DNA from 2 places in the Lysinibacillus sp. BNK-21 genome. Region 2 is predicted to be linked to the other one. Evidence: riboswitches for the same ligand, from Rfam matches in the RefSeq annotation. Region 2 holds a riboswitch; the other holds the start of a gene.
What was found. A riboswitch is a leader RNA that binds a small molecule or an ion and turns the genes downstream of it on or off. The one in region 2 is predicted to bind preQ1.
Positions count from the first base shown of each region.

Region 1: another riboswitch for preQ1. It lies ahead of queF (preQ(1) synthase); the one in region 2 lies ahead of ACMGGO_RS20245 (QueT transporter family protein).

Region 1 is NZ_JBLQTS010000001.1:4,589,715-4,593,787, reverse strand. It holds gene queE (7-carboxy-7-deazaguanine synthase QueE) at 1-700, opposite strand, end outside; gene queD (6-carboxytetrahydropterin synthase QueD) at 693-1,163, opposite strand; gene queC (7-cyano-7-deazaguanine synthase QueC) at 1,167-1,826, opposite strand; gene queF (preQ(1) synthase) at 1,931-2,431, opposite strand; PreQ1 riboswitch class I at 2,557-2,603, opposite strand; gene ACMGGO_RS22950 (S8 family serine peptidase) at 2,913-4,073, shown strand, end outside.
Region 2 is NZ_JBLQTS010000001.1:4,009,082-4,013,154, forward strand. It holds gene ACMGGO_RS20235 (ABC transporter permease) at 1-629, opposite strand, end outside; gene ACMGGO_RS20240 (ABC transporter substrate-binding protein) at 714-1,730, opposite strand; PreQ1 riboswitch class I at 2,052-2,096, shown strand; gene ACMGGO_RS20245 (QueT transporter family protein) at 2,103-2,585, shown strand; T-box leader at 2,654-2,853, shown strand; gene trpB (tryptophan synthase subunit beta) at 2,912-4,073, shown strand, end outside.

The DNA of each region.
Region 1 (4,073 bases), 580 kb from region 2:
GGGCATGTAACTGTGGTAGTACTTTAACATCTCTTAAATCCTCATCCTTCATTACTCTATCAATCAGTGCACGATATTTATCCAATAAATGCATCATTAATTGTGAATTATCAGTTGCCGTGAGATTATCATTACCGACTTGAAGATAAAAAGGAATCATGGGATATCGATGGTGAATTTGTTTAGCATAATCGTAATCCTCTTGATTAAAAACGACTATTTTGAGGGATACATGGTGATTGCTGTTCCGATCTTTAAGTTTTTCGAAGATATAAGAGAGCACCGAGTAGTCTGTGGTCATTCCAGAACTAGGTGGCTTTGGTGAAATTGTCAGTTCATCAATCTCATACATCCACTTTTGCCACCTACTCCCCTGTGTTTCTACACCGATTTTTATGTCATTTTCTTTTAAAATGGCAATAAGCTCTGCTAAATTCGGATTGAGTGCAGGATTGCCGCCTGAAATTGTGACAAATGAAAAACCATTGCCCCCTAAACGCTTCAACTCAGACCAAATCTCTTCCGCTGTCATTTGGACAATAAGGTGCTTTCCACTGCCATCCCACGTAAACGATGAATCGCACCAAGAACAGGAATAATCGCAGCCCGCAGTTCTTACAAACATTGTCTTCTGGCCAACGACCATACCCTCTCCTTGAATCGTTGGCCCAAAAATCTCGATAACAGGTACTTTACTCAACTTCCATCCACTCCCGTCTAGCTTCTGCATAGCTTGTTGGAGTCTCATAAAGCCTGATAAACTCTACACGCACACCGTTATATCCTTCATCAAGCAAAGCCTCAGTCAACTTTTCGTAAATCCAAACAACAATGTTCTCTGCCGTCGTATTCATGGATGGAAGCGTTTCATTTAAATAACGGTGATCCAAATGAATCTCTATTTTATGTTTCCATATTTCTTTTATATCGCCGAAATCAATCATCAAACCACGTTCATCTGTGTAGCCACTCAGTCCTAATATAGCTCGATAGGTATGCCCATGTAGATTTTTACATTTCCCTTCATAATGATGTAGATGGTGGGCAGCATCGAAGGTAAATTCTTTGCTTATGAGAACACGCTTTGCATGATATTTCAATTGATTTCTTTGAATATCCACATCAATTCTCTGGAGTCTCTCAACGATTTTAAAATCTGACATGCCTTAAGACTCCTTCCTATAACTTAAATACTCATCAAGCCCTTTATTTCGCAATTTACATGCTGGGCATTCACCACATCCATCTGCTATAACACCGTTATAGCAAGTCAACGTTCTTTGTCGTACAAACTCAAGTGCCCCAAGCTGATCAGCTAATTCCCATGTTTGTGCCTTATTCAGCCACATCAAGGGTGTATCAATCACAAAGGAATCATCCATCGATAAATTTAACGTTACATTTAAGGATTTAATAAAGACATCTCGGCAATCCGGATATCCACTAAAATCAGTTTCACAAACACCTGTTACAATATGCTTTGCCCCTACTTGGCTCGCTAAAACGCCCGCAAATGAAAGAAAAAGGAGATTGCGGCCAGGCACAAAAGTCGATGGGAGCTCACCATTTTCTCCGTCCTTCACCTTTATGTCTTGTCGTGTCAATGCATTCGGAGCAAGTTGATTCAGGAGAGACATATCAAGTATGTGATGCTTGATACCAAGCTCCTCTGTTATCACCTTCGCACAGTCAATTTCAAGACGGTGCCTTTGACCATAATCGAAAGTTACTGCCTCAATCTCTTCAAAGCGTTCTTTTGCCCAGAACAAACAAGTTGTACTGTCCTGACCTCCACTAAATACTACAATTGCTTTTTCCTTTTTCATCTATATAGACTCCCTTATATCGAAAAAACAGCACTCTAAGAAAAAGTGCTGCTTTCTTCTTAGTTTTTTTAAGAGGGTAGCTAAAAACCTCTGTCTTGCTTCATTTATCGATTATCAATTTTTTCTGGGTTAAGATCGTGGTTCATTAAACGATAATTGGCGATTTCTTCGTATTTAGTTCCTGGCTTCCCATAGTTACACCATGGATCAATCGAGATACCCCCACGTGGAGTAAATTTCCCCCAAACCTCTATATATCTTGGATCAAGTAATGCAATTAAATCATTCATAATGATATTAACGCAATCTTCATGGAAATCGCCGTGATTTCTAAAACTGAATAAATACAACTTTAGAGATTTACTTTCAACAATTTTTTTATCTGGGATATATGAAATGTACATCGTTGCAAAATCCGGCTGATTTGTAAGCGGACATAAACTAGTAAACTCTGGACAATTAAACTTAACAAAATAATCTCGATTAGCATGAAGATTATCCACTGCCTCTAATACCTCAGGTGCATAATCATAGGAATACTTTGTACCTTGATTACCTAATAGGGTCAAATCCTTTAATCCTTCTTCATGACTTCTGCCAGACATAAAAAAACCTCCTTGTAAAATGTTTCCCAACACTTTTCAAGAGAGGTATCACCAATCATTCTATTTAAAACATAAGTAAACAGATAAAAAAAGCCACGTCCGATATGGACATGGCATATTGTCATGTTTCCATAGTTTTTTATAGAGGGTATCAGCTATGAACCTCTCCCGTTCTAGTTCGGGCATTCTTTTCTTCAATATCGTACAAAAAATAATACAGGACGTCAAATAGATTTTTTATAAAACTCTTAAATGATAAAAAGTATGAATTACTGTAAGTCAATACTCATTTGAAAGTTCTACTTTTTTATTAAATTACTATGAAAATAGAATTAATTTATTTTTGACAAAGTAATACTAATTATCAATATTTTGAGATTTTTCAATATTACGATATTCGAATTATCTCACCTGTGATAAATTGGAAATATCACACTAAACTGAAAAGTGTGATAATTAAGAGTGGAGGGAGAAATGAGATTTGAAAAAGTTTAAGTTTACGAAGTTTTTAAGTAGTATGATAGCTTTCGTTATGGTGCTTTTTCTATTGGTTCCATTATCGAGTGCTAATGCTGAAGATTCGAAACCATTCAAGCAGGATAGCCAAAGTGAAAGTATACTTCAATTAAAGGCGGCTATCGCTGAACAGCTAAGCTTGTCTAAAGATGGTCCAACTCTTCACGAAAGCTTACAAAATGTATCAGGCAATCAAGAAGTTGCAGTCATCGTACATTTATCTGAAAAGCCTGTGGCACTAGAGCAAGGAATGAGCCAATTGAAAGGCCAAAAGTTCTCTAATGCGCGAGCAAATGAAGTTCGATCAAATGTAAAATCTCAACAAGCACAAGTTAAGAAAGAATTAGCTACTAAAAATGTTCAAATGACTCAAGGCTACACATTTGATACTGTTTTAAACGGTTTTGCAGCAACTGTGAAAGCAAATGATCTCCCAAAGCTGCTTTCAATAGAAGGAATAACATTAATTGAACCTGATGCAATTGTTTACGCATCTGAAGATAATACAATGAAATCATCAGAACTGATTAAGGAAGATCAATTAGAGGCTCAAATGAATACAAGTATTTCTTTCCTCGGCATCGAACAGCTTTGGAATGAAGGAATTGAAGGACAAGGTATAAAGGTAGCAGTATTAGATACTGGTATTGACACAGATCACCCTGAGTTCGCCGGAATTTACAAGGGTGGGAAAAACTTCATTCCAAATTCATCAACTTACACAAAGCCTCGGGCAGATGACGATGCATCGGAAACCTTGCCTTCTGAGCGTCCTGCTGGAACACCTGAATTTAATGAAAAGGGAAGCTCGTTCTATACTTCTCACGGTACCCATGTTGCTGGAACTATTGCAGCAATTGGAGCTAACAATTTCGGCATTAAAGGAATTGCTCCAAAAGTAGACCTTTATGCTTACCGTGTTCTTGGTGCATATGGAAGTGGGGCTACATCTGGTATTGTTAAAGCAATTGAAACGGCTGTAACAGAAAAAATGGACATAATCAACCTTTCTCTTGGTGGGGGGGCTAACTCTGAAACGGACGCAGGTTCATTTGCTATTAATAATGCAATGATGGCTGGAACAATCGGAGTAATTGCAACAGGGAACTCCGGCCCAAATCGAGGA
Region 2 (4,073 bases):
ATGATAAGTGTATCTGTATTTGCAGAGAAGCTGCGAATCATTCGTTTATTATCACCAGTTGCTCGGATAGCTAGCCCAACCTCTGTCTTTAAGAACCAGTCTGCTATTAACTTAATTAAAATCGTGATGATTAATACAACAATCAGCACACTCCATGTACCTGGTACATGCTGAAAGCCTATGCTTTTTAATAGGTTATTGATAGCATCATCGATCCCTAAATTACTCCAAAAAGATTGAAACTTTGAAAAGATTGTTTCAGAGTTTAGTAGTGGAATATTCGGGCGACCTATCGTATTTTCTGCAGTTAACCCCATGATACGTAGATTAATCGAATATAAAGCGATCATCATTAAAATTCCTGATAAAAGCGGATTAATCTTTCCTTTCGTGTGAAGAATTCCTGTCATACATCCAGCAATAAATCCAGCAACAATTGCCACTAAAGTCGCTAAGATTGGGTGGTAGCCAAGCAAAACCATTGTTGCTGCAGTTGCCGCCCCTGTTACAAAGCTTCCATCAACCGTTAAATCCGGAAAATCTAACACCCGAAATGTTAAATATACACCAAGTGCCATAATTGCATAGATGATTCCTTGCTCCACTGCGCCAAATAATGCTAAAAACATCGTTGAATCATCTCCTAAATCTCTTTATTATTTATATCACTTGTAAAATGAAGATAAAGCGGGGATAGTGCACCCCGCTTCGTTTTACTGTTCTAGAATTTCGGCACCCCAAGAATCTTTAATTTCGATGCCTAAATCATCTGCAACTTTTTTATTGATTAATAGTTTCAGATTTTGTGGGTATTGTGCTGGTGTATCGGCAGGTGTAGCTTCACCTTTTAAAATTTTCACAGCCATTTGACCCGCTTCATAGCCGATATCGAAATATTCAAAACCATAAGCGGCTAAACCGCCACGTGCCACAGAATCCAGTTCTCCTACGATTAATGGTAGTTTATTCGTATTGGCAACATCAATTACCGATTCTAATGCAGAAACTACTGTGTTATCAGTAATAATATAGAAAGCATCTACCTTACCAATTAGAGATTCTGTCGCTTGTTTTACATCTGCGGAAGTGGATGCTGATGCTTCTACCACCGTTAAACCTTGTTCATCCATAACCTTTTTCACTTCTGAAACTTGTGCAACTGAGTTTTGCTCACCTGCATTGTAGACCATCCCTACTTTTTTCGCCCCAAGTTCTTTTAGGAATGCTACTGTTTTAGAAATCGTTTCAGGATGTAAATCGATTGTGCCTGTAATATTTTTCCCTGGCTTTTCCATTGAGTCAATTAACTGTGCACCAACAGCATCTGTAACCGATGTAAAAATAATTGGAATATCACTTGTTGCTGTAGCAGCGGCTTGTGCAGAAGGTGTAGAGTTTGCAAAAATTAAATCTACGTTTGCACTTACTAGATTGTTAGCAATCGTTGTGTTAAGGCTATTATCTCCCTGTGCAATTTGTGGATCGTAGTCAACTTTTAAGCCTGCATCTTCAATTGCTTTTTTAAAGCCTTCCGTTGCTGCGTTTAACGATGGATGCTCAACAATTTGAGTAATCCCGATTTTATATGTTTTATCATTTCCACTCTCACTTGCATTGTTTGATTCATTTCCTTTTGAATCTGTTGTACCTGAGCCACTGCTACCACAAGCAGCAAGAAGCAACACTAATCCAAAAAGAAGGAATGACAACTTCTTTACATTGCTTTTCACAAATAATCCCCCCGATTATATTCTCGAATATCTATCGCACTTTATCCAAACAAAGTGTGAATGTATCGCTATATTATCGTTATTATCGAGCTCCGTCAACAACATTATGAATGTTCTGACTTTTAAAAGTGACAAAATATTTTAGTTTTTCATTTAATTCGGCGCTTTAAACCGCTAAACTACGCTGTTTTAGTTATTCGATTTCTTTTTTCAACATAGTAAAAAATATTTATGACAATTTTGCGACGATAGGACATTATAGACAAAGTCTGACATTTGACTTCTACTAGATATCTATAATAGAATATTTACTTGTGTGAAAGCACCGTGGTTCGTAACCATCCCACGAAAAAAAACTAAGGAGAAATGAATATGAAGATAAAATTTTTAGCAGCAAGTGGTATCATTGCAGCTCTATATATAGCTGTAACCATGCTTGTTGCCCCATTTGGTTTTACAGAGGTACAGTTCCGAGTATCTGAGATGTTTAACCATTTAGTGGCCTTTAATCCACGCTTTGCCGTAGGGATTATTATTGGTGTATTGATCTCTAATCTCTTTTCACCACTTGGCATTTACGATTTAGTTTTTGGTGTAGGTCATTCAATGATTACACTTGGCCTGTTTATTTTAATCTGTAAATTTGTCAAAAATATTTGGGCACGTTTAATTATTAATACATTGCTCTTTACATGTACTATGTTTATCATTGCCTTTGAGCTGAACTTGGCTTTAGAGTTGCCATTTTTCTGGACTTGGCTAACAGTCGCGGCGGGTGAATTTGTTGTATTAGCTGTAGGTGCACCGATTATGTATGTATTAAACAAACGCCTTCACTTTAAAAATTTGATTTAACTGACGGATCTTTTTAGATTCGTCTTTTTTCTTGACACTATTCTGAAAATACTCTACAATTCTTTCTAATAAATGCAAGGAAGAAGAGTAGTAGCAAGCATTGTTACTTTTAGAGAGCTGGTGGTTGGTGCAAACCAGTAGTACAGACTTGTGAATGGACTTCAGAGCAGCCTTATCAAATGTAAGGCCGTTTCGCTCCCCGTTACCGGAGCAGGAAAGCGCGCAAAAATTGCGAATGAAGGTGGCACCACGGTTACTCGTCCTTTTTATGAGGGATTGGAGTGGCTTTTTTTTTGGAAAAATTAGCATAGAGGAGTCGAGTTAAGATGAGTACAGTAGTAGAAAAAAAGGGATATTTCGGTGAATTTGGTGGAAGCTTTGTTCCAAAGGAGCTTCAAAATGTTTTAAATAGACTAGATGAGAATTTTCAAAAGTATAAAGAGGATGATGATTTTAAGCAAGAATTAGATTACTATTTCCGTGAATATGTCGGTCGTAAATCCCCTCTTTATTTTGCAGAGAATTTAACAAAGCAATTAGGTGGCGCAAAAATCTATTTAAAACGTGAAGACCTTAACCACACAGGCTCCCATAAAATCAATAATGTATTAGGACAAATCTTACTAGCTAAACGTATGGGAGCAAATCGCGTGATTGCCGAAACAGGGGCAGGTCAACATGGTGTAGCAACAGCTACAGCGTGTGCCATGTTTGGAATGGATTGCACGATTTATATGGGCTTGGAAGATACAAAACGTCAGGCATTGAACGTATTTCGCATGGAACTTCTCGGAGCGAAAGTTGTAGCTGTCGATAAAGGGCAAGGACGCTTAAAGGATGCAGTAGATGAGGCATTCGCTGACTTAGTAGAAAACTATGAAACAACCTTCTATTTATTAGGCTCAGCAGTTGGACCACACCCCTTCCCATCAATGGTTAAACATTTTCAATCAGTGATTAGCCGCGAAAGTCGTGAACAGATTTTAGAAAAGGAAGGAAAGCTGCCGACAGCTGTTCTTGCCTGTGTAGGAGGCGGTAGTAATGCCATTGGGGCATTTGCTGATTATATTGCAGACGAAGATGTTCGTCTTATTGGAATAGAGCCAGACAAAGCTGCTACCTTAAACGAAGGAACACCAGGAGAGCTACACGGCTTCAAATGTTTAGTACTTCAGGACGCAGAAGGCAACCCACTCCCTACCTATTCAATAGCAGCTGGTTTAGATTATCCAGGTGCGGGGCCTGAGCATAGCCATTTGAAAACAATCGGTCGTGCTGAATATGTGACCGTGACAAATGAAGAAGTTTTAGATGCCTTCCAAGTACTTTCTAAGGTTGAAGGTATTATTCCTGCTCTTGAAAGCTCACATGCAGTCGCACATGCTCTAAAATTAGCACCAACTTTATCATCTGAGGAAAGCATTATTATTAATATCTCTGGTCGTGGCGATAAAGACGTTGAACAAGTCTTCCACATGCTAACTAAAT